Regions from separate parts of the Alicyclobacillus fodiniaquatilis genome, predicted to be linked through region 2. Evidence: a T-box and tRNA genes for the amino acid it is inferred to sense, from the RefSeq annotation. Region 2 holds a T-box; the other holds one or more tRNA genes.

Region 1 (11,276 bases), on a different contig from region 2:
GGCGGCAACGGAACAGTTTGAAGTGATTCGCGAGCGGGCAGCACTGGCAAAAGCGCTGTCTTTGGAAACGATGGCTGCTGCCGACAATTATGCGCATGGAACCGTATCGCGCAAAGCGGCTTTTCAAGATGCCATTCGTTTCTTTAAGTCCATCGACGTAGATTACGTCATCGTCAGTCGCATGTTGGAGAAATACGGCTTGGGGCATGAGATTGACGATTCAATTTAGATGCATAACCTGCAAAGTGCAGGGGATAATACTTTCATAGGAGTTGATGTGCCAACAAAACGAAAATTTTTTCGTCAAGTCGGAGCATCGGTAACCTATAAGCGAAAAGACGGCGAAAGCCGTCTTTTCGTGATCTTAGGGAATGCCAAGCTCCCCCTCATTTATCCGCTGTTCAAAGCAAAACCTCTGCGTCGATGATATGACCAGCCCGCACGTATTTGACGAGTGACGTCACTTCTTTCCATACCCATCTCTTTCCGCGCTCTGTGGTCCACCAGTTGTCTCTTCTCTCATAAGGACCATCCGCTGGACACAACGTATATTCGATCCAATGGGGCATGTAGGTTTGCAGCGTTAACCAACAACGTCGCATGTGTGAGGGGGAACTGACAACGAGCAGACGACGGATGTGATTCAGGCCAACGGCGCGATCCAACACCAATAGCGAGCAAAGTACATTTTCTGTCGTGTGGTTTGATTCTGTTTCGACAAGAATGTCTGATGCGGGGATGCCTTGTTCAATCGCCCACTTGCGCATGGTGATGGCCTCTGCAGGGATGGTCTGGCCGTAACGACTTCCTCCTGTCATGCATATCAGTGGCGCCCGCTTGGATTGATGCAGTTCAACGGCCTTTTCAACCCGCTCTGTACGCCCACCCCCGAAAACGAAGATACAGTCTCCGTTTTGACCGTCGTCACAAATACCATCGAATATGAGCTTTGTGATTTGCGCTCGTGACAACTTTTCAGGTTCAATATTGGAGATGAGCACGGTTGTCCCTCCTGCGGTTGGATTCTCCATCACCCTATGCCGTCGCGATGCGCAGCAACACGGCCACAGTACCACACTCACATTGGCCGTATATCTATTCAAGACAAGGCGCCCTGTTTGGGGAGCCGTGTGGTTGGCGATCACGTTGATGTGGACGTTTGTGTACATTCACATTGTGACGACGGTTTCTAGAATTTTTTTGCCATTTTAGATTACCATCGATATTAAGTGTAGTCCTGAATTCGCTGGCAAGGAAATATATTAGGGGGCAAGCGCTTCAGGTATACAGAGGGAAGATATGTATCAAGAAGGTGGTTGTCAGCAAATCATTAATGTGTTATTGTTAACCTGTTTTTAATGCGAATTTTGCTTTGTACATTAGGAGAATGTGGTATTGCTTTTCCGCTTGAATGAAATGAATAAGGTCAAGAACCCTTATGTAGATGAGGGGGGCGGAATTTTAGACAAATAGTCAGCCGTTGAATGAACGGAGTCAAAATGCTCGTCAGTTTAAATTCACACCAAATGAAAACGTTTACCTTTGTTCTTCCCGTGTGCTTTCTGTGAGGAGGTGACTGGATGAATCTGTTCCATGACGCAAATAGGTGAGTTGAAGACCATGCAATTCGGTGTTTTACAGACCATGCTTTTTGTGGATGTGGCTTTTGTCCTCGATTCTCAAAGATATCATTGGTGGTGATATGGTGATCGTACATGCTACGGAAACACAGGTAAAAAAGGTTTCTAAAGTGGGGACTCGTCAAGTCATCAAAAAAATCAGGCGACACTGGCAATTGTATTTGGTAATTGTGTTACCGTTCACTTTTCTGGTGGTATTCAATTACGTGCCTATGGTCGGTGTCCAGATTGCTTTTCGCAACTACAATCCAGTCCAGGGGATCTGGCGCAGTCCGTGGATTGGCATGCAGGAATTCTCTTTTTTCTATCACTCTCCATATTTTTGGCCAGTGATTCGCAATACGCTGACCATCAGTATTTATTCCTTGCTCGTCGGAACGCCGACAGCGCTCATCCTGGCGCTTTCCCTAAACGAAGTCAAGCATGAACGTTTTAAGCGCGTTGTGCAGATGTTTACGTATGCTCCGTATTTTATTTCTACTGTAGTCATGGTTGGCATCATGGAGATCATCCTATCTCCCTCCGCAGGCCTTTTGGGTCAAATCGCTCAAGTGCTTGGGATTCACAATGTCCCTAACATCTTGGGAAGCTCTAAAGCTTTTCCCTCACTGTATGTCTGGTCTGGTGTCTGGCAAGAAACTGGTTATGGCGCTGTGATTTACTTGGCAGCATTGGCGAACGTGAATCCGGAACTGTATGAAGCGGCGAAGATCGACGGTGCGTCACGATTGCAGAAAATATGGCACGTAGATCTGCCTGCGATACGGCCGACCATCATCATCCTGTTCATTCTCTCCGTTGGCGGCATTTTGGGCGTTGGATTTGAAAAGGCTTTTCTGTTGCAGAATTCGCTGAACCTCAGCGCCTCAGAAATCATCTCTACCTACACTTACAAAATGGGGTTGGTCGATGCAAATTTCAGCTTTTCCGCTGCGGTTGGCTTGCTGAATTCGGCGGTTGGTTTCATTCTCATCCTGATTGTCAATTTTGTGGCCAGAAAAGTCTCTGAGACAAGTCTGTTTTGAAAGGAGAGAAATCAGCATGAGCGCATCTACCGCTGTACGGGAATCCATGGGGGATCGGGTTTTTCTGGTTGCGATATACGTTTTCCTGAGCGTCATTATGATCATCGTTGCCTATCCGCTCATCTATGTATTTAGTTCATCATTTAGCTCTGCTTCTGCCGTCATTGCAGGGAAGGTTTGGCTGTGGCCAGTACAGCCGACTTTAGATGGATATATGGGCGTCTTTCGCTACCCGGAGGTTTGGACGGGTTATCTCAATTCGATCATCTACACGGTCTGTGGTTCTATTTTAAGCGTCGTGTTGACAATCATGATGGCTTACCCACTGTCGAAAAAGGATTTTTACGGCCGTAAATTTTTTACGTGGGCATTGCTTTTTTCCATGATGTTCAGCGGCGGTCTGATTCCGTTCTACTTGTTGGTCAAATCATTGGGATTGCTGAATACGCGTCTGTCTATGATCATTCCGGGCGCTTTGAGTGTGTTTTCTGTCATTGTGGCCAAAAGTTTTTTCCAATCCACGATTCCGGAGGATCTATATGAGGCGGCGGAACTAGATGGTTGTAGTGATATCAATTTCTTAGTGAGGATTGTGTTACCGCTATCAAAGCCCATCATCGCTGTTTTGGTGCTCTGGTCTGTAGTGGGACAGTGGAACTCGTATTTTAATGCCCTGATTTTTTTGAATTCGCAGAGTCTTTATCCTCTGCAACTGGTTTTGCGCGAGATTTTGATTCTGAACAATGTTTCGATGTCGTCGATGAATCTTTCGCCGGAGCAGTTAAAGTTGTTTCAGGATATGAAGACATTGCTGCAGTACTCCCTGATTGTCGTTGCGAGTGTGCCTGTATTGTTGATGTACCCGCTGGCACAAAAATATTTCGTAAAAGGCGTGATGATTGGGTCGGTGAAAGAGTAGCGATCCCGGTGGGCCGTCGCGCCAGCATTTGAATTGCATGCTCGTCCATTTAAACCGTTAATTTGCTGGAAATCAAAGATAAATAGGGGGAAATGAACTTGAAGTCGCTGCATGTAAAGAAGCTGTCCTTATCTACCGCAATTGCCATTCTAGGAATCGGTGTCACTGGCTGCAGCAGCAATCAGGGCAATACATCCAATTCTTCCGGTTCGTCCGCTTCAAACACCATTTCCTTCTTTGCTTCTCCATCAGAAGGTATGAATTTGCAGACGAATTGGTTTACGAAATATATCCAAAAAAAGTTTAACATTCAAATCAATTGGGTACAGGTGCCCAGCAGTGATGTGGCGACGAAACAGTCATTGCTTTTATCGAGTGGCGACTATCCAGATGTCTTTTGGAGCGGTTCTTTCTCCAATTCAGATGTCCTGAAGTATTCACAGGAAAGAATTCTTGTGCCCTTAAACAGTTTGATCAAACAATATGCGCCGAATGTTTGGAAAGGCATTCAGACGTTTCCCGGCCTAAAGCAGGACGTGACGGCGCCAGATGGCAACATCTATGGTCTGCCTGGTGTCAATTACTGTTTCCACTGCGATTGGTCCAATAAACTTTGGATAAACACATCGCTGTTGCAAAAATACGGTCTGCAAATGCCGACGACGACGCAGGAATTCACCCACGTGCTGCAGGTTTTCAAACAGCACGGCCTCACGCCGTTATCCGGATCAACAGATGGCTGGAATTCCGACCCCACGACATTTTTGATGAACGCATTCATCTATGACGACGGCACAGATTACTTCGATGTGAACAACGGGAAAGTTTCGTTCGCGCCCGTTCAACCCCAATGGAAGCAAGGTCTGGAGTATATCCACAACTTGTATGCAGAGGGTTTATTGGATCACCAGGTATACAGCCAGCAAACGAGTATTTTGCAGCGTGAAGTCGCCGCTGGGAAGGTCGGCGCTGCGCCTGGTGGGGATTCGGCGGTCTTTGTGAACTACACAGCGACAAGCAACAACTATAAACAGTGGCTGACAGTGCCTCCTTTGAAGGGACCAGATGGCGTTCAGTACGCGGCATTCAGCGGCAATGGTCCAAGTGGTATTACGTTTGCAATCACCAACAAAGCGACCAAAGCTCAGGAGATCGCGTTGATGAAGCTACTCAACTTCATTTGGACGCCGATGGGGAACCAGGTATTTGATTTTGGGCCGGAAGGGAACCTCTGGACGAAAGCCAAGAAGGGGCAAAAAGGGCTGAACGGCAAACAAGCGCTCTTTAAGACAGATTGGGGTAAATTGACCAAGCCGCAAAACGAGGGTTACAGCCAAATGGGTCCGATGTATCAAAACGAGGTATGGCGCGATGGCGATGTCGCGGCTCCGCCGTACTCTTATACCGGCATCACACAAAGTCTTTTGCAACTGGAGACGGAGAAAAATTACGCCGGGCATCAACCAAAAGAGGTGTATCCCAACGGTGTTTGGATTCCAAGCGCCGAAAACCAACAATACGCATTGGATCAAACCAATATTGACAACTACGTAAAACAGTGGACGAGCGAGTTTATTGTCGGCAGCAAATCCATCGACAAAGACTGGAACACATACGTACAAGGTTTGAACAATCTGGATTTGGCGCAGTATCTCAAGATGTCGCAGGATGCCATGAAAAAGCCGTTCGATACCAGTTCGTTTCAATCAGATCCACAAGATATTCAATTTTTAGAGTCTCTCCAATGAGTGAAATCAGCGCGTGAGACATGAAGCCATTTTTGAAGGGGGGTGAGGAGTGGGACAGTCAAGAAATGCATCACCAAGCCGACCTTGTGAATCAAATACATCCATGTGACCCGTATACCGGGGGCCTGGTGAGCGATAAGGGAACGTATTTGGAGCGATATGAGGAGGTCAGGTGTTTTGAAACGAAAAACTTCTAAAAAATTTGTCTCTTCAGCGGGGATGGCCGCAGTTCTGGTCTTTGGCGTCACTGCGTGCAGTAGTCCCTCGTCCAACTCTCCAGCGAATACATCGTCGAATTCGTCATCAGGCGGCGTCACTGCGGTCTCGATGTTCGCTTCTCCAGGCGGCGACATCATCAATCTGAATACCAACTGGTTTACAAAATATGTGGAGAAGAAATTCAACATCAAAATTAATTGGGTGCAAGTTCCGAGCAGCGACGTGGCGACAAAACAGTCTTTGCTCCTGTCGAGCGGAGATTATCCAGACGTATTTTGGAGTGGATCGTTCTCCAATGCGGATGTATTGAAGTATTCACAACAAGGAATCTTGGTTCCCTTGAATGATCTGATCAAACAATATGCACCCAATCTCGAAAAGGCCATACAAACTGATCCAGGGTTGAAACAAGATGTGACTGCACCGGATGGAAATATTTATGCGCTCCCGGGCTACAATTATTGTTTTCACTGCATGTGGTCCTCTAAGCTCTGGATTAACAGCGCGTTGTTAAAGAAATATGGATTACAGGTGCCGACGACAACGCAAGCATTTACGCAAACGCTCGAAGCCCTGAAACAACATGGCATTACACCACTGACAGGTGACACAGATGGATGGAACGGAAATCCGACGACATTTCTGATGAACTCGTTTATTTACGACGATGGGTCAGATTATTTCGACGTGAATAACGGGAAAATCACCTTCGCGCCGATTCAAGATCAATGGAAGCAGGGGCTCGAGTATATTCACAGTCTGTACACCCAAGGCTTGTTGGATCGTCAGGCGTTTAGTCAAAAAGAGAGCATCGTGGACAGAGAGGTCGCTCAAAACAAGGTGGCGATGGTTCCTGAAGGGAATTTTGCCGCCGTCACCAGCGTTCCATCCATTATTAAAAATTGGGCGACCATGGCGCCGTTGAAAGGTCCGAATGGTGTGCAGTATGCCACCTTCTATTCACCGGTTCCAAGTGGCGCGTCTTTTGCCATTACCAATAAGGCATCCAAGACCGAAGAGATTCAGATGATGAAGTTATTGAATTTCATCTGGACACCAGAAGGAACACAAATGCTAGACTTCGGGCCGAGCGGTAAATACTGGACTCCTGCGAAGAAGGGCCAGCTCGGTCTAGACGGAAAACAAGCGTTGTTCAACACCGACTGGAACAAGTTTTACAACGGCGGATCGCAGCAAAATGAAGGCTGGGATCAGATGGGTCCCATCGACCAATCCGAAATCTGGCGAAACGGTGGCGTCGCAGTTCCTCCATATTCGCCCAGTGGCTTGACCAGCAGTCTGCTTCAGTTGGAGACTGAGAAAAATTACGCAGGTCATCAACCGCCGGAAGTATACCCAGGGAATGTCTGGATTCCCACTGCGGAAAACCAGCAGTACGCAATGTACCAAACCAACATCGATAATTTCGTGAACCAATGGACGAGCGAATTCATTGTCGGATCGAAATCCATTGATAAGGATTGGAACACATATGTGCAAGGTGTCGAAAACCTCGGCTTGGATCAGTACATCAAGATGTCACAAAGCGCAATGGGCAAACCGTTTGACACGAGTCAATATCAACCGGATCCAAAAGATGTGAAATTCCTGGAATCACTCAAGTGACAAGAATCGCATTCACGCATATGTTGAGGAGGGAAGCAATGTGACAGATTATCTATGGCCAGAGCAGTATGGAGATCCCAGTTGGTTGTTGAATGATCGCTTTGGGCTGTTCATCCACTGGGGTTTATATTCAGCCGCAGCCCGGCATGAGTGGGTTATGAATCGGGAGCGCATTCACCCAGATAAGTACAATCAATACTTTGAGCATTTCGATCCCGATTTGTACAATCCGCAGGTATGGGCCGAAGCTGCCAAAGACGCGGGTATGAAGTATTTTGTCGTGACGACGAAACACCACGAGGGATTTGCGCTCTGGGATTCACAGTTGACCGATTACAAGGCGACGAACACGCCTGTCCAAAAAGATTTGCTGCGTCCCATGGTCGATGCGTTTCGCGAGCAAGGGCTGAAGGTGGGCTTTTATCACTCGCTCATTGATTGGCATCATCCGGAGTTTCCTGTGGATGGACTTCACCCTCAGCGCGACGATGAAGCGTTTAAGCGGCAAGCCGCTGAACGGGATATCAAGAAATATGCGGCGTACCTGCATGGTCAAGTGAGAGAACTGTTGACGAATTACGGAAAAGTGGATTATTTATGGTTCGATTTCTCCTATGCGCGAGAAAATTGGGGTTGGTCCAAGGGCAAAGGGGCAGATGACTGGCAATCTGCAGCGTTGGAGAAAATGGTGCTTGAGCTCCAGCCAAACATCCTAATCAATGACCGGCTCGATCTCGACAGAGGCGTGGGTACACCAGAGCAGTATCAACCGAGCGGATTGATACTCAAAGACGGCAAACCGGTGATCTGGGAGGCTTGTCAAACGCTCAATGGCAGTTGGGGATACGATAGAGATAATCTCGATTGGAAATCAGTTGATCTTCTCGTAAAAATGCTGATTGACACGGTGTCAAAGGGCGGCAATCTGCTGCTCAACGTCGGGCCGAATGCCCGTGGTGAGATCGATGAGCGCGCACTGGAGACATTGCGCGGCATCGGGAAGTGGATGCGTCTACACTCGCGCTCCATCTACGGCGCCACAAACAGCGAATTTACCGCGCCGCCTGATTGTCGCTACACACAGCGGGGGGATCGCCTGTATTTGCACATTTTTTCATGGCCGTTCAAGCACATTCAATTGCCGGGGTTGGCTGGCCGCGTGAAGTACGCTCAATTTTTGAATGACGCGTCTGAAATTCAATTTGGGGAAGCTGTGGAAAGCGTGAATGTTCCACATGGCGCTTCCGTAGAAGCGGGCAATGTCATTTTGGAACTGCCGATTCAGAGACCTGACGTGGCGGTGCCAGTAGTGGAGTTGTTCTTGAAGTGAAAGCGCTTAAAGTATAGGCGGCAAGCAATCGGGCAGCGCAAAATATGCTTTTTGCGTATTCATGCAAGTGGTCGATGGGAATGCTCGCCAATCAACACTACTGATGGGCAGGGGCGACCGGAGCAACAACCCTTTACGGATAGCGGCGCAGGGTAGGATGAGAAACGCGCATCCCTCCTGTGCCGTTTTGTTGAACGGCAAACGACATACATACAGGTCATTTGTGCAAGACGCGGGTGGACAGCACAATGTCGAATGTGGCGGAAAGCTGGCATGAGATCAGATGAATTTGCCCTTTTCCCTTTTCGCGCGTCATCTGTGGTGTATTTTGTAACCAGCTGGAATCGTGCAAACGTCAATCAATCAGCACATCGAGAATGGCGCGGCAACGAGGTGCGCGCTTTAGTTTCGGGGCAGGCATTGTGATCGAGATGTGTATGAGCGTGTGGTAGGATGTATTTGGTAATCCATCTGGATATTGAGTTACTCTTAAGGCGAATCTGGCCATTTCCTGATGGTGGTTCTACCTATAAGTTTGAGAAGTTTCTTCTTTGCGCATCGTTCTCGTAAATCGGACAAACAGAGACATGGGCCATCAGTGATCGACAGTGAAAATAGAGTAATTCATGAGGTATCTGCGTCAAATGGTGAGGCTTGACTACGGCGATCTCGCCGAATTGAACTTGATATACGGAATCCTGTTGACAGAGTTTATGGAGAGAAAGTTGATTAGGCTCAAGAACGAATATCCAAGCCCGCCATTGTCTGGTGCAGACGTAAGTCGTATTTTCTCACTACTTGGAGAGAAGAACATGATTGATCTTAGGGAGAGAGCGGAACATGCTAAAAAGGCGAGTGCGGCGCAGAAGACAAAACAATCTTTAATTGCAAATTTGATCAATAAAAAAACCACTTCCTTCTTGAATAGTCTCAAGAAACAAGTGGTTTCTGGTGAGTGGAACCGTGTCTCGCAACGACCACACGGTACACATAAAGCGCAAAACCCTGTCAAATCAATTATGGTAGCGGCGAGTGGACTCGAACCACCGACTCCACGGGTATGAACCGTGTGCTCTAACCAGCTGAGCTACGCCGCCATGACCTTAATGGTGGCTCGGGACGGAATCGAACCGCCGACACGAGGATTTTCAGTCCTCTGCTCTACCGACTGAGCTACCGAGCCTTGTGGTTGCGGGGGCAGGACTTGAACCTGCGACCTTCGGGTTATGAGCCCGACGAGCTGCCAACTGCTCCACCCCGCGGCGTGGTGGACGTTGACGGGCTCGAACCGCCGACCCTCTGCTTGTAAGGCAGATGCTCTCCCAACTGAGCTAAACGTCCATGTTATCATATGTAATTGTGGTTTAGTACAAAGTCCACAAATGGTGACCCCAGCGGGACTCGAACCCGCGTTACCGCCGTGAAAGGGCGGTGTCTTAACCGCTTGACCATGGGGCCGTGCGCTGGCTCCCCGAGTAGGATTCGAACCTACGACCCTCCGGTTAACAGCCGGATGCTCTACCGCTGAGCTATCGAGGAAAGTGGTGGAGGTAAACGGATTCGAACCGATGACCCCCTGCTTGCAAGGCAGGTGCTCTCCCAGCTGAGCTATACCCCCACGAAACTGGCGTGCCCTGAGAGATTCGAACTCCCGACCTTTTGATTCGTAGTCAAACGCTCTATCCAGCTGAGCTAAGGGCACAATGGCTGGGGAAGAAGGATTCGAACCTTCGCATGACGGTACCAAAAACCGTTGCCTTACCGCTTGGCTATTCCCCAATATGGGGTGAGTAGTGGGAATTGAACCCACGTATGCCGGAATCACAATCCGGTGCGTTAACCCCTTCGCCATACTCACCATATTGTATATCTGCCCATCATGCCCACATTTGCATTAACTATGCAATCTACAAGCACAATTGCAGATGGTGGAGGGGGTAGGATTCGAACCTACGAAGCATTCCGCAACGGATTTACAGTCCGCTCCATTTGGCCACTTTGGTACCCCTCCGTGTCGTTCGCAGCGTCGCGAAACACTCGCAGCGCGCATTGAGTAAGATACCACGGGCTATTTGGCGAAGTCAAGACCAATCCAGATATTTTTTTCACTTTTTGTTCTGTACAGCCACATTTAAAAAATCACTTCCTATATATACGGTCATTATTTCCCCATGCGCAGTTCATTTTTAAAGTCTCTACAATACGCTGTTGGTTCGATCCGAATGTGATTGACGTGTCCTTGCATGATGGAGGGTGTGCATTTGGTCATGGGCCATTGTACTATGTGATTGGAATCCCTGTGCAGAATCTCATGTTGAAAATCATGCAGGCAGTCGACAGTGAACAGGACATTTTAATATTGCAAATTGGTGTTGAAGCCATGATGGTCAGCAATAACAAGAGTGAAAATCTGTACAATAAGGTGTTGTGAGAACCTCATACTATAAGTCGTGAAATCACTATCAGTGAGCTATACATTATAGATAAAACTCGGTAGTTTTGATGCACAAATAAAAAAAGATAAAAAGATGCTTGACTCGGATTTGAAAGGCGTGCTAAGATAGCAAACGTCGCTAAGACAGCGGCGGCAAACAAGCCCAGCATCATTCGGGTTTAGCTTGTCTGATGCATGGCATGAAGTCAAGCAGTTTTGGCTTCAAATTGGTACCTTGAAAACTAAACACACAGCCACGCCTTGAGCGATTCAACGTGGGTAACCACGAAAAGCAAGACAACATTTGTTGAGAGTTTGATCCTGGCTCAGGACGA
Region 2 (11,276 bases):
CTCTACCAGTTTTTGTATTCCAGTGCGCCCGCCAGCCGTCATCGGACCACTAGGCAGAGTCGATGGAATTTTGTCATATCCATACAGACGCGCCACTTCTTCAGCCAAGTCTGCCTGGAGACTCAAATCTGGTCGCCGCGGTGGCACAGTCACCGTCCACTCATCCGAGTGCGCCGTCACTGTGAAACCCAATTGGCCAAAGATTTCCACGATGGCTGCGTCAGCCACATCACTGCCCAAAAGTGACCGAGCCGCATCTGGAGAAAACGAGATGTCGCGTCCAACATGTGCAGCTGATTCGTCTGTCTGCCGCGCTGTGATCGGACCGCCGACCGCCTTGCCACCTGCATATTCCATCAACAAAGCTGTCGCGCGAAGCAGGGCGTTACGCACACAAACTGGATCGACCCCTTTTTCAAACCGCTGTTGCGCTTCGGAGCGCAGTCCCAATTTCTGTCCTGTACGCCTTGTGGAAAGCGCGTCAAAACGGGCGGATTCAATGACGACACGCGATGTATCCTGTTTGATTTCACTGTTTTCAGCGCCCATGACACCTGCTAAGCCAATGGCTTTGTGTGGGTCGGCTATGACCAGCATATCTTCATCCAGAATGCGCGTCTGACCATCGAGTGTCACCAACTGCTCGGCGTCTGCCGCTTGCCGTACGACAATCGTTTCATCAGCAATGGCGGCCGCGTCAAACGCGTGTAGCGGCTGTCCCCATTCCAACATCACATAGTTGGTGACATCGACAATGACATCGATGGGACGCACACCCATCGCCATCAACCGCATTTGCATCCATAGAGGCGCTGACACTGCGGAAAGGTCGGTCAGCATCTGGGCGTCATAGCGCGCGCAGCGATCACTGACCAGCTTCACTTGCAGCGGTGAGGCATCCTCCGGTAGAGATAACTCAATTTCTGTGGGAAAGCTGGTCTTTTGTTTGGTCAACGCAGCAATTTCGTAAACCAGTCCGCGAATGGACAAACAATCACTGCGATTGGGTGTCAAATCCACATCCAGGACAAAATCATCGAGATGCAGAACCTTGACGATATCTTCACCAATCGGCACATCCGTTGGCAGCAAATAGAGACCGCTTGTCGCATGGGTTGGCAACAAACGTGTATCCAAGCCGATTTCCGCTGCGGAGCAGAGCATGCCATTGCTGGTGACACCACGCAGTTTGGCGCGCTTGATGGTGACACCGCCAGGCAGTTTGGCGCCAGGCAGCGCAACAGGCACTTTCAGGCCTGGTTTGACATTTGGCGCACCACAGACAATTTGATATGGTTCTGATCCGCCAACATCCACTTGGCACACATGTAATTTGTCTGCATCCGGATGGTCTTCCATCTCTGTCACAAGTCCAACTACGACGCCTTCTACGCCTTGATGGCGCAGTTCCACCGCATCGACCGCCAGACCAGCGGCGGTGAGCATTTCCGCCAATTTTGCGGGTGTATATGCTGTTAAATCGATGTATTCACATAGCCATTGATAAGAAACCTTCACTGGGCCACCTCCAAGCTGTTGTACAGATTGTCAAATCGTCGCGAACTGCGAAAGCAGGCGTAAATCATTTTGGTAAAATTGGCGGATGTCCGGAATGCCGTACTTGAGCATTGCAACACGCTCAGCGCCCATGCCAAAGGCAAAGCCCGTATAACGACTCGAATCATACCCGGCCATATCCAACACGCGTGGATGCACCATGCCCGAGCCTAAAATTTCAATCCAACCAGTTTGCTTGCAAACGCGGCAGCCCTCGCCTTGACACTGTACACAGATGAGATCCACTTCGGCGCTCGGTTCGGTAAAAGGGAAAAAGCTCGGTCGCAAGCGAACTTGCTGATGTTCACCAAACAGGGCACGTGCGAACTGCTCCAACGTGCCTTTTAAATCACTCATGCGAATACCCTCGCCCACAACCAGCCCCTCAATTTGGGTGAAAGCGTGCGAATGGGTCGCATCGTCCTCATCGCGGCGATATACGCGACCTGGCACCAGCACTTTGACAGGCACTTGTGGCGCCAACCGCTCCATGGTGCGCACTTGCATCGGTGAAGTGTGCGTGCGCATCAACAATTCCTCAGTGATATAGAACGTGTCCTGCATGTCCCGCGCCGGGTGATCCTTCGGCAGATTGAGCATTTCAAAGTTGTATTTATCCGTTTCCACTTCCGGACCATCCGCAATCAAAAAGCCCATGCCGAGAAAAACGTCCTCGATTTCGCGAATCACTTTGGAGATGGGATGCATTGCGCCAAAATTCGCCCTGCGGCCCGGCAACGTAACGTCGATGGTTTCAGCCATCAATCGCGCGCTTTGCTCCGCAGCCGCCAGCGCCTCGCGCTTATCATTCCACTTCGCTTCCAACGCTTGGCGAACCTGATTGAGCGATTGGCCAAATTGCGGTTTTTCACTGGCCTCAAGTTGACCCATCTGTTTGGATAACCCGGTCATCTCGCTCTTTTTGCCAAGATACAAAACGCGCCACTCGTTCAACGCCTTCGTATCTGCAATGTCCTGTAATTTCGTCTCTGCTTCCGTTTGTATTGCGCTTAAATGCGCTTTTAGCGCCGGAAAATCCATGGGTGCCCCTCCTTGTATACAAAAAAGAGCAACCGCCCCGAAATAGGGACGAGTTGCTCGCGATACCACCCTAATTGGCGACATGTGTAAAACAGTCGCCCAACTTCATTCGATAACGGCATACCTCATTCCAAAACCGTGCGAGGTATCCGGCAAAGCTTACTGTATTGATGCTTCAGCCTTGCGGCTCCGAGGTGAATTTCAAACAGATAGACACAGCACACTTCCAGTCTTGGTGTGCCTCCCTGTGGAGTCTGAAGCTGCTCTACTGGCCTCATCTAAGCCATTTGCATATCCATTTTTGTAAATGTGATGTGCGTTACGCAATAGCGCAACACCAAGGTGTCAATCTAATTTGCTGGATAGTCTGCCATCCGTGATGCGTCCCGCACCAGCAGAATCATGAAAATGTCAGTCAATTGAGGCATCGCGGATGGCGCACGCATAGGTATCGACTGTATTTTCAGGGTAGATTATACGCAAATCAAGACTTGGAAGCAACCCAACCACGCGCAGACTTCTTCCAATTGTAGTACACTTGACGTTAGACCGCCATCCGTGATCCCCCGCGCCACCAGCATCATGGAAATATCATACATATCAAGGCATCGCGGATAGCACACGCATAGGTATCGACTTTATATTCAGCATAGCAATATAGCCATTCGGACAAAGGAGGCGCGTGAGACGTGACCGCACACACCCCTGTCGACCCGATTGATCACGCCATCCGCATGGTGGAGGAAGAACGTCGGCGCATCGCCCGTGACCTGCACGACGGACCAGCGCAAGCACTGACAAACTTGAGTATGCGATTGAATCTCATTCAGCGTCTGCTAGTAAATCGGCCAGAGATGGCTTCGAGCGAGATCGACAAAGTCAACCACGGCATCCTCCAGGCTGTCAACGAAATTCGCCGCCTGATCTTCGATTTGCGGCCCATCAGCATTGACGAACTTGGCGTCATCCAGGCCACACGTGAACTCTGCCATCGGTTTGCGCGCGAATGGAATGTCCGCATCCAAGTGGAGTCAGACGATGCGACTTACTTTCAGTTCAGTGCGGCGAAACAGATGATTGTGTTTCGACTGATTACAGAAATGCTCAATAATGTGCACAAACACGCGGAAGCGACCCACATTCAAGTTCGCTTCACCTACCAACCTAGCGCATGGCGCGTCTCCGTCACGGATAACGGAAAGGGGTTTGATACCCATGCCATTCCGCAAGGCCGCTATGGCATTCTCGGCTTGCGGGAGCGGGCGGAACTGCTCGGCGGCACACTTCGCATTGAATCCACCATTGGCGAAGGAAGCACGTTCACCATCGAAATTCCACAAATGTGACTGAACCGTATGCTGACGTGCGGCCTAATGACTCGGCGCTTGCCTAATCGGGCGAATCCAACGAAATCTGGGTGTATATCGTGGTCCCTCATCCACTGTGCACATATCCTAACACTGTGTTCGGCGGCGAAACGCCGCAAATCGCAACAAGGAGGGGCTAATATGTACGGTGCTTTTGGTGGCTATACGCAATGGGCGGTCGTGTTCCTTATCATCTTTGTTTTGTTCTTCTTGCTAGTGCCTGCCTTCGGTGGAACAACTGGAACTGCAACTGCAACCCCTGGCGGCGCCTATTGACGAACAGACGCCCATTAAACAAAGAACTGCCTCCGGTTGAAAGCCAACTGGAGGCAGTTCTTTGTTTTCATGAATTATCACGGCATGCTCACAACGCGCTCATGAGTCCGGAAAAGCAAAACCGACTACGCGTCAGGTTTGCTGCCAAACCCACTCATCTCAAACATCCCAAATCTGCAGTCCGCGAATGGTGCCCAGCGCTTCATCCACACTGTCTGCAAGCACGTTCAAATGACCCATTTTGCGATCCCGCCGCGACGACGCTTTCCCGTACAAATGCAACTTCACATGACCAGGTAACTTGTCCACCATTTCAAGAACCGCATCCAGATGCTGTCCCAGAATATTGACCATGACCACGGGTGTGAGCAAGCGAGTATCGCCAAGCGGCAAATTGCACACCGCCCGAATATGCTGCTCAAACTGGCTTGTGACACAGGCGTCCATCGTGTAATGGCCGCTGTTGTGCGGACGCGGCGCCAATTCGTTGATAAACAGGCTATCACCCTGCCCGACGAACATCTCCACCGCAACCAAGCCGACGACATCAAGCCGTTCCGCCACCTGTTCGGCCAGCTCAACCGCCCGCGCCAATATGGCGTCACTGTAACGCGCCGGAACGATAGACAAGTGCAAAATGTGATTTTCGTGTATGTTTTCTGCAGGCGGAAAAACCGCAACCTGACCATTTTCGTTGCGCGCCACGATGACCGACAGTTCCCCCACAAACGGGACAAACTGCTCGGCGATGAGCGGCGCCTCGGCGTCAGATGAACTGCTTTCCTGCGTTAAAACGGCTTCCCATTCCGCGCGAAAACGCTCGATATCCTCTGCCTGCCGCACCATCCATTGACCCTTGCCGTCATAGCCGCCACGACTTGTTTTGATCACCAATTTTTCACCGAGTTGGCTCGTCGCCTGCTCGATGTCCGCGAGATCGCGAAGGGGCACAAACGGTGTGACGGGCAAGCTTTGCGCGGCCAAAGCCGATTTTTCGCGCACGCGATGCTGTGTCAAAGCAAGCAGTTGGCTTCCTTGGGGCACGCGACTCGACGTCTCCAATGCAGATGCCACGGCGGCGTCCACATTTTCGAATTCGTATGTCACCACATCCGCCAGTTCCGCCAACCGCGAGGCCGCCTCGACATCAGAAAACGCGGCGATAACGTGTTCATCCGCGACTTGTGCTGTCGGGCAGTCTGCGGTCGGATCCAAAACAGCAAAGCGATAGCCCATCTTGCGGCCGTCCAATGCCATCATGCGCCCCAATTGCCCTCCGCCCAGGATGCCGATGGTCGCAGGTGGTTTCACAGCCGACGGCTTCGTTCCATCAAACTTCACCTGGCTCGCCTCCCGCCAACACATCCGCCTCAACGCGCGCGCGCCGAGCGGCAAGTCGATCCGCCAACGCAGCGTCATCAACCGCCAAGATGCGCGCCGCATACAACGCCGCATTTGTGGCGCCGGCCCGACCAATCGCCATGGTCGCAACCGGTACGCCGCCAGGCATCTGGACGATGGAAAGCAGCGATTCAAGTCCCTGCAGCGTCGACGTTTTCACAGGTACGCCAACCACCGGCAAATCCGTTTTGGACGCCACCATGCCTGGCAGGTGGGCAGCCCCGCCTGCACCGGCGATGATGACGCGAAGACCGCGCGCTTTGGCGCTTGCCGCATACTCAAACATATAATCCGGGGTGCGATGCGCGGAGACCACTTTCTTCTCGTACGGGATCTCAAGCTCGTCCAGGACACGACAACTGTGCGCCATCGTCTCCCAATCCGACTGACTCCCCATAATGACGCCAACCACCGCCTGGCTCATGCTGCGGCTCCTCCCTGCTTTCGTTTGTTATGCCAACGTAACGTCGTTACACAGGTAGACATCTTGGATGACATTCAACAGCTGTACACCTTCTGCCATCGGACGTTGGAACGCCTTGCGACCAGAGATCAAGCCCATGCCGCCTGCACGCTTGTTGATGACTGCTGTCTTGACCGCATCTGCGAAGTCGTTGTCGCCCGAAGCGCCGCCAGAGCTGATGAGGCCAATCTTGCCCATATAGCAGTTCGCGACTTGATAACGGGTGAGATCAATGGGATGATCTGTCGTCAATTCGGTATAAATGCGCTTGTCTGTCTTGCCGTAGCTGCTTTGTCCCATGTTCAACGCCGTGTAGCCGCCGTTGACGGTTGGCAGCTTTTGTTTGATGATGTCCGCTTCAATGGTGACGCCCAAGTGGTTCGCTTGGCCCGTCAAATCAGCAGCTGTATGGTAGTCCACCCCATCCTTGACAAACGCTTCGTTGCGCAGGTAACACCAGAGAATGGTGAACATGCCGAGTTCATGCGCGCGGTGGAACGCTTCGCTCACTTCTTGCAACTGACGAGTCGATTCCGGCGAACCGAAGTAGATGGTTGCGCCAACGCCAGCTGCGCCAAGCTCCCAAGCTTGTTCTACCGAAGCGAACATCACTTGGTCGAACTGGTTCGGGTGTGTCAGCATCTCGTTGTGATTGATTTTGACAATGTACGGAATCTTGTGCGCGTACTTGCGGCTCGTGAGCGCCAGAACGCCAAGCGTGGATGCAACGCCGTTACAGCCGCCTTCGATGGCCAGTTTCACGATGTTTTCTGCATCAAAGTAAGCTGGGTTTTTGGCAAAGGATGCCCCAGCGGAGTGCTCAATCCCTTGGTCGACCGGCAAAATGGACACGTAGCCCGTGTTCGCCAAACGGCCAGTGCCATACAGGGACTGCAAACTGCGCAACACTTGGTTGTTGCGGTTGGTGTATGTAAACACATCATCCAAATAGGTCGGGGAAGGCGAAGTGATGGAAGACGCTGGAATGGTCGTCGTCTTGTGCCCCAACAAGCTTTCTGCTTCACTGCCTAAATAATCGCGGATTTGTTCGATCACGATATCATTCACTCCTCAAGTTGTCATAAATACAGTTAGGTGGACAGGATGTCTGCCAGTTGATAAACAGGCAGCGACGGCTGGCGATGTGATGCGAATACCTCATCAAACGGCACTGACGTCAACTCGTGGTTGACGGTCGCCGCCATATGGCCGGAGATCCCTTGCAGACACAGATCCACTGCATGCGCACCCAAACGGCTGGCCAGCACACGGTCAGCGGCACTGGGCGCTCCGCCGCGTTGGACATGGCCCAAAACTGTGACACGCGTGTCAAAGCCAGTGTGCTGCTCGATATAGCGGCCGATCTCGCCCCCTTGGCCCGCGCCTTCCGCCACGACGATGATGGAATGCTTCTTGCCGCGCGCCACGCCACGCTTTAGTTTAGCCACAACGTCCTCAAGTTTGTACGGAACTTCTGGAATCAACACCGATTCTGCGCCACCAGCCAATCCGGCCGCCAACGCGATGTGCCCAGCGCTGCGCCCCATGACTTCAACGACGTATGTCCGTTCGTGCGACGTGGCCGTGTCGCGAATTTTGTCAATCGCTTCAATCGCCGTCTGCACTGCCGTGTCAAAGCCGATGTTCGCGTCACACGCGCCGATGTCGTTGTCTATGGTGCTGGGGACGCCGATGGTCCTGATGCCAAGCTGGTGCAACTTTTGCGCACCGCGGAAAGAGCCATCGCCGCCAAACACAATCAGGCCGTCAATGCCTTCCTTTTGCAGCCGTTCATAGCCCTGGCGCTGACCCTCTTCTGTCAAAAATTCAAGACAGCGCGCCGTGTATAGGAAGGTTCCACCCCGCTGAATAATGTCACCGACAGATTCCAACTGCATCGGCTTCAAATCCCCGTCTAACAAACCTGCATATCCACGGCGGATACCCACGACTTCGAGCCCACGATAAATCGCGGTGCGAACGACCGCACGAACACCAGGGTTCATGCCCGGTGCATCGCCGCCACTTGTCAAAACACCAATCTTGCGGATGATGACCACCCCCATAGGGACGGGATTTGTCCCTTAATGACAAAATAAGTCCCACTGAAATTTAACTAAAGCGCGCCCATATCTACATGGTAGAACACAGACGCGCAACTTGCAATGGATGACTTGTGCAATCAGCCAGTATTTCGCAGTCCAGCGGCAATGCCATTGATGGTCAGAAGCACATCGGCAAGCAAAGCCTGTTTTGTCTCTTCGTCGACATCTTCACGCATTTGACGCAAGAGCCGAACCTGAAAGAATGACAGCGGATCTACATATGGGTTACGCAATTGAATGGACGCTTGGATGACTGGCTTATTGTCCAGCAACTCCGCATACCCAGTGATCTGCAACACCAGTTTAAGACTCCGGTTGTATTCTTGCTCAATTTGCGCAAACAAGCGCTCACCTGTGTCACCAGCGAGATACGCGTATTCACGGGCGACAAGCATGTCGGCTTTTGCCAAAGCCATCTGCAGATTGTCAATCAACGTCCGGAAAAACGGCCACTCCCGATACATCTCCTGCAGGCGGTCCAGTGTCGCGCTATCTTTTTGCAGCAATTGCTCCATTGCCAAGCCAAAACCATACCACGCTGGCAACAGATGGCGATTTTGCGTCCAGGAGAAGACCCAGGGAATGGCACGCAAGTCTTCAATTTGGGCAGATTGCGTCCGCTTCGATGGCCGCGATCCGATATTCAGCTTGCCAATCTCGTCGACCGGGGTGGCAATGTGAAAATAATCGAGAAACGATTCATCGCCAAATACAAACGCGCGGTACGCCTCAAATGAAAGTTGCGACGCTTCAGCTAAGAGCGCCGACCACGCTTGCGCGGCGTCATCCGTCTGCCCGTCCAGTGACCTGGTTGCGCCAACGAGCACTGCTGCGGTAGCTGATTCGAGCGACCTTTCGGCAATGCCAGGATGGCTGTACCGCTGCGAAATGACTTCGCCTTGTTCGGTGATCTTGACGTGGCTGAGCAAAGCGCCTGTCGGCTGCGCTAAAATACTCTGTTCAATTGGACCGCCGCCACGACCGAGCGCACCGCCGCGACCATGGAAGAATTTCAGGCGCACATCGTATGACTTTGCAGCATCCAGCAGCGCGCACTGTGCAGTGTAAAGCGACCAGTTGGAAGTCAGATAGCCCCCATCCTTGTTGCTATCCGAATAACCGAGCATGATCTCCTGAAAATTCCCGTGGGCTGCCAAATGACGACGATAGACCGGATTGGCGAACAGTTCCGTCATAATGGCTGGCGCTGCCTGCAAGTCTTCGATGGTCTCAAAGAGCGGCACGACATTCAAGCGGCTTTGCGGCGCATCCGTCGGTCCATCTGGCCAGCCAAACAAACCGCACTCTTTGGCCAACAACAAGACTTCCAGCAAGTCACTCGTACCTTGGGTCATGGAAATAAGATAGTCTTCCACACACGCTTGGCCAAACTGCGCCTGACCGTCGCGAATGCAATCAAATACAGCCAACGCCTCTGTCGTTTGTTCGTCATACGCGTGATACGGATTGCGAATCGGCCGCGGGGACGCCAAACAGTCGGAGAGCATTTGCACCCGCTCCGCCTCGTCCATCAAGTGGTAGTCACCTAAGCCAGCCACGTCGAACAGTTCCGCCACGGCGTGCTCGTGCACACCGCTGTGTTGACGAACGTCGAGCGTCAACATGTGGAAACCAAACAAGTTGACCTGGAAGCGGAACGGCTCCAGATACATCCCTGCCAAGCGTTCGCCGCGATGGTTGCGAAGCGAGCGGATCATCATATCGACATCGGCCAAAAGCGCTTGTGGATTTGCGTAATCTTCGCCGGAAATCACTTGTCCGTGCACCCGCTTGCGCGTGTTCTGCAGTTTTTCAATCATCGAATCAATTTTTGCCCGATACGGCTCATCCGTCGGCTCGGCAAGCGACGCCATCAGTTCCGCGTCGGCGCCCACACGCTCCACCGAAGGGCTCAAATTGCGCGCCAATTCGTGCATTCTCTCCTCGTATTTGGAGAGTGCCAAATCGAAGTGCAATTTCAGCGTCTCAGCGGTGATATCATGCGTCACATTCGGATTTCCGTCCCTGTCCCCGCCCATCCAAGAACCAAAGCGAATCAAGGCAGGCACATCTATGTTTTCATCCCCATACGTCTCTTCCACCGCATGCGCCAGTTTTTGGTGCACCTGAGGCAGGACGTCGAACAGAATCTGGTCTAGAAAATAAAGGCCATTGCGCACCTCATCAATGACCGTAATCCGCTTTTTGCGAACGGACCTCGTCTGCCAAACGGCGATGATTTCGGTGCGGATATGTTCACGCAGTTGCTCGAGTTCGCGCGAAGTCTTGCGTGGATCATCCATCGCCTCAAGCAAAGCGGATATTTTCGTATGCTTGTCAAGCACTGTCCGACGCAGGGCTTCCGTCGGATGCGCCGTCAAAATCAGTTCAATGCCCACTTCGTGCAAAACCTGTTCGAGCCCATGTTTGTCGATATCCCGTTCTTTCAGCTTGACAAGTGCCTCTTCAAAGGTCCCCCGTTGAACTTGTTCCGTCTTTTCATAGACTCGGCGGCGGCGCAAACGGTGATTTTGCTCGGCCAGATTGACTAGTTGAAAATAGACAGAAAAAGCGTGAATGGTATCGCTGCGCATGTCCCCGGGCACAGACTCGACCAGCCGCTGCAGCGCTGCGCGCGTGTCCTGTGTCGGTTCCTGGCGAAAAGCCTTGGCCGCGCGGCGAATGGCTTCGACGTGATCAAACACCGCTTGACCACATTGCTCCACAACCACTTCACCTAGTAGATCACCGAGAATTCGAATATCTCTATGTAACGACGCGTCGGTTTGCAAGTTGTTCCCTCCTAATCGTCTCCTGAACACGAAATCCGTGTAATACAAGCGTAACCGAACACGGCATGTGACGCAACGCTAGACCTCACACCGCTTAAAATTGCCATTTTTCCGCGCTTGAATGTGGTATGATCACCATGCTGGAGTAGCCCTGACACAAATGCGAAACCGTATTTGTACTTGGTCGCCACTGCAGCATCACACTTCTTTCTCTTTCCCACATCGCGCATGTCCTCTGAAACTGACAAATTTGCGAAAGGAAGATTAAATCAGA

Evidence for each region. A T-box is a leader RNA that pairs with one kind of tRNA and senses whether it is charged. The one in region 2 lies ahead of pheS (phenylalanine--tRNA ligase subunit alpha), so its partner is inferred to be a tRNA-Phe.
Region 1: it has a tRNA-Phe gene. The T-box ahead of pheS (phenylalanine--tRNA ligase subunit alpha) is inferred to sense a tRNA for this amino acid. The anticodon was not compared.

The regions. Positions count from the first base shown of each region.
Region 1 is NZ_JBHUCX010000005.1:44,397-55,672, forward strand. Features, by position in the region: gene ACFSB2_RS02010 (hypothetical protein) at 1-229, shown strand, start outside; gene ACFSB2_RS02015 (YdcF family protein) at 402-1,001, opposite strand; gene ACFSB2_RS02020 (ABC transporter permease) at 1,703-2,665, shown strand; gene ACFSB2_RS02025 (carbohydrate ABC transporter permease) at 2,682-3,584, shown strand; gene ACFSB2_RS02030 (extracellular solute-binding protein) at 3,683-5,332, shown strand; gene ACFSB2_RS02035 (extracellular solute-binding protein) at 5,510-7,177, shown strand; gene ACFSB2_RS02040 (alpha-L-fucosidase) at 7,218-8,507, shown strand; gene ACFSB2_RS02045 (hypothetical protein) at 8,781-8,933, shown strand; tRNA gene ACFSB2_RS02050 (tRNA-Met) at 9,528-9,604, opposite strand; tRNA gene ACFSB2_RS02055 (tRNA-Phe) at 9,615-9,690, opposite strand; tRNA gene ACFSB2_RS02060 (tRNA-Met) at 9,694-9,769, opposite strand; tRNA gene ACFSB2_RS02065 (tRNA-Val) at 9,773-9,848, opposite strand; tRNA gene ACFSB2_RS02070 (tRNA-Glu) at 9,891-9,965, opposite strand; tRNA gene ACFSB2_RS02075 (tRNA-Asn) at 9,972-10,046, opposite strand; tRNA gene ACFSB2_RS02080 (tRNA-Ala) at 10,050-10,125, opposite strand; tRNA gene ACFSB2_RS02085 (tRNA-Arg) at 10,133-10,209, opposite strand; tRNA gene ACFSB2_RS02090 (tRNA-Gln) at 10,212-10,286, opposite strand; tRNA gene ACFSB2_RS02095 (tRNA-His) at 10,290-10,365, opposite strand; tRNA gene ACFSB2_RS02100 (tRNA-Tyr) at 10,434-10,518, opposite strand; gene ACFSB2_RS02105 (hypothetical protein) at 10,741-10,938, shown strand; partial or broken rRNA gene ACFSB2_RS02110 (16S ribosomal RNA) at 11,245-11,276, shown strand, end outside.
Region 2 is NZ_JBHUCX010000083.1:67,766-79,041, forward strand. Features, by position in the region: gene pheT (phenylalanine--tRNA ligase subunit beta) at 1-1,518, opposite strand, end outside; gene pheS (phenylalanine--tRNA ligase subunit alpha) at 1,549-2,598, opposite strand; T-box leader at 2,640-2,888, opposite strand; gene ACFSB2_RS19900 (sensor histidine kinase) at 3,288-3,944, shown strand; gene ACFSB2_RS19905 (hypothetical protein) at 4,107-4,241, shown strand; gene purK (5-(carboxyamino)imidazole ribonucleotide synthase) at 4,401-5,582, opposite strand; gene purE (5-(carboxyamino)imidazole ribonucleotide mutase) at 5,572-6,066, opposite strand; gene ACFSB2_RS19920 (class I fructose-bisphosphate aldolase) at 6,094-7,161, opposite strand; gene pfkA (6-phosphofructokinase) at 7,197-8,156, opposite strand; gene ppc (phosphoenolpyruvate carboxylase) at 8,288-11,002, opposite strand; gene ACFSB2_RS19935 (RidA family protein) at 11,276-11,276, shown strand, end outside.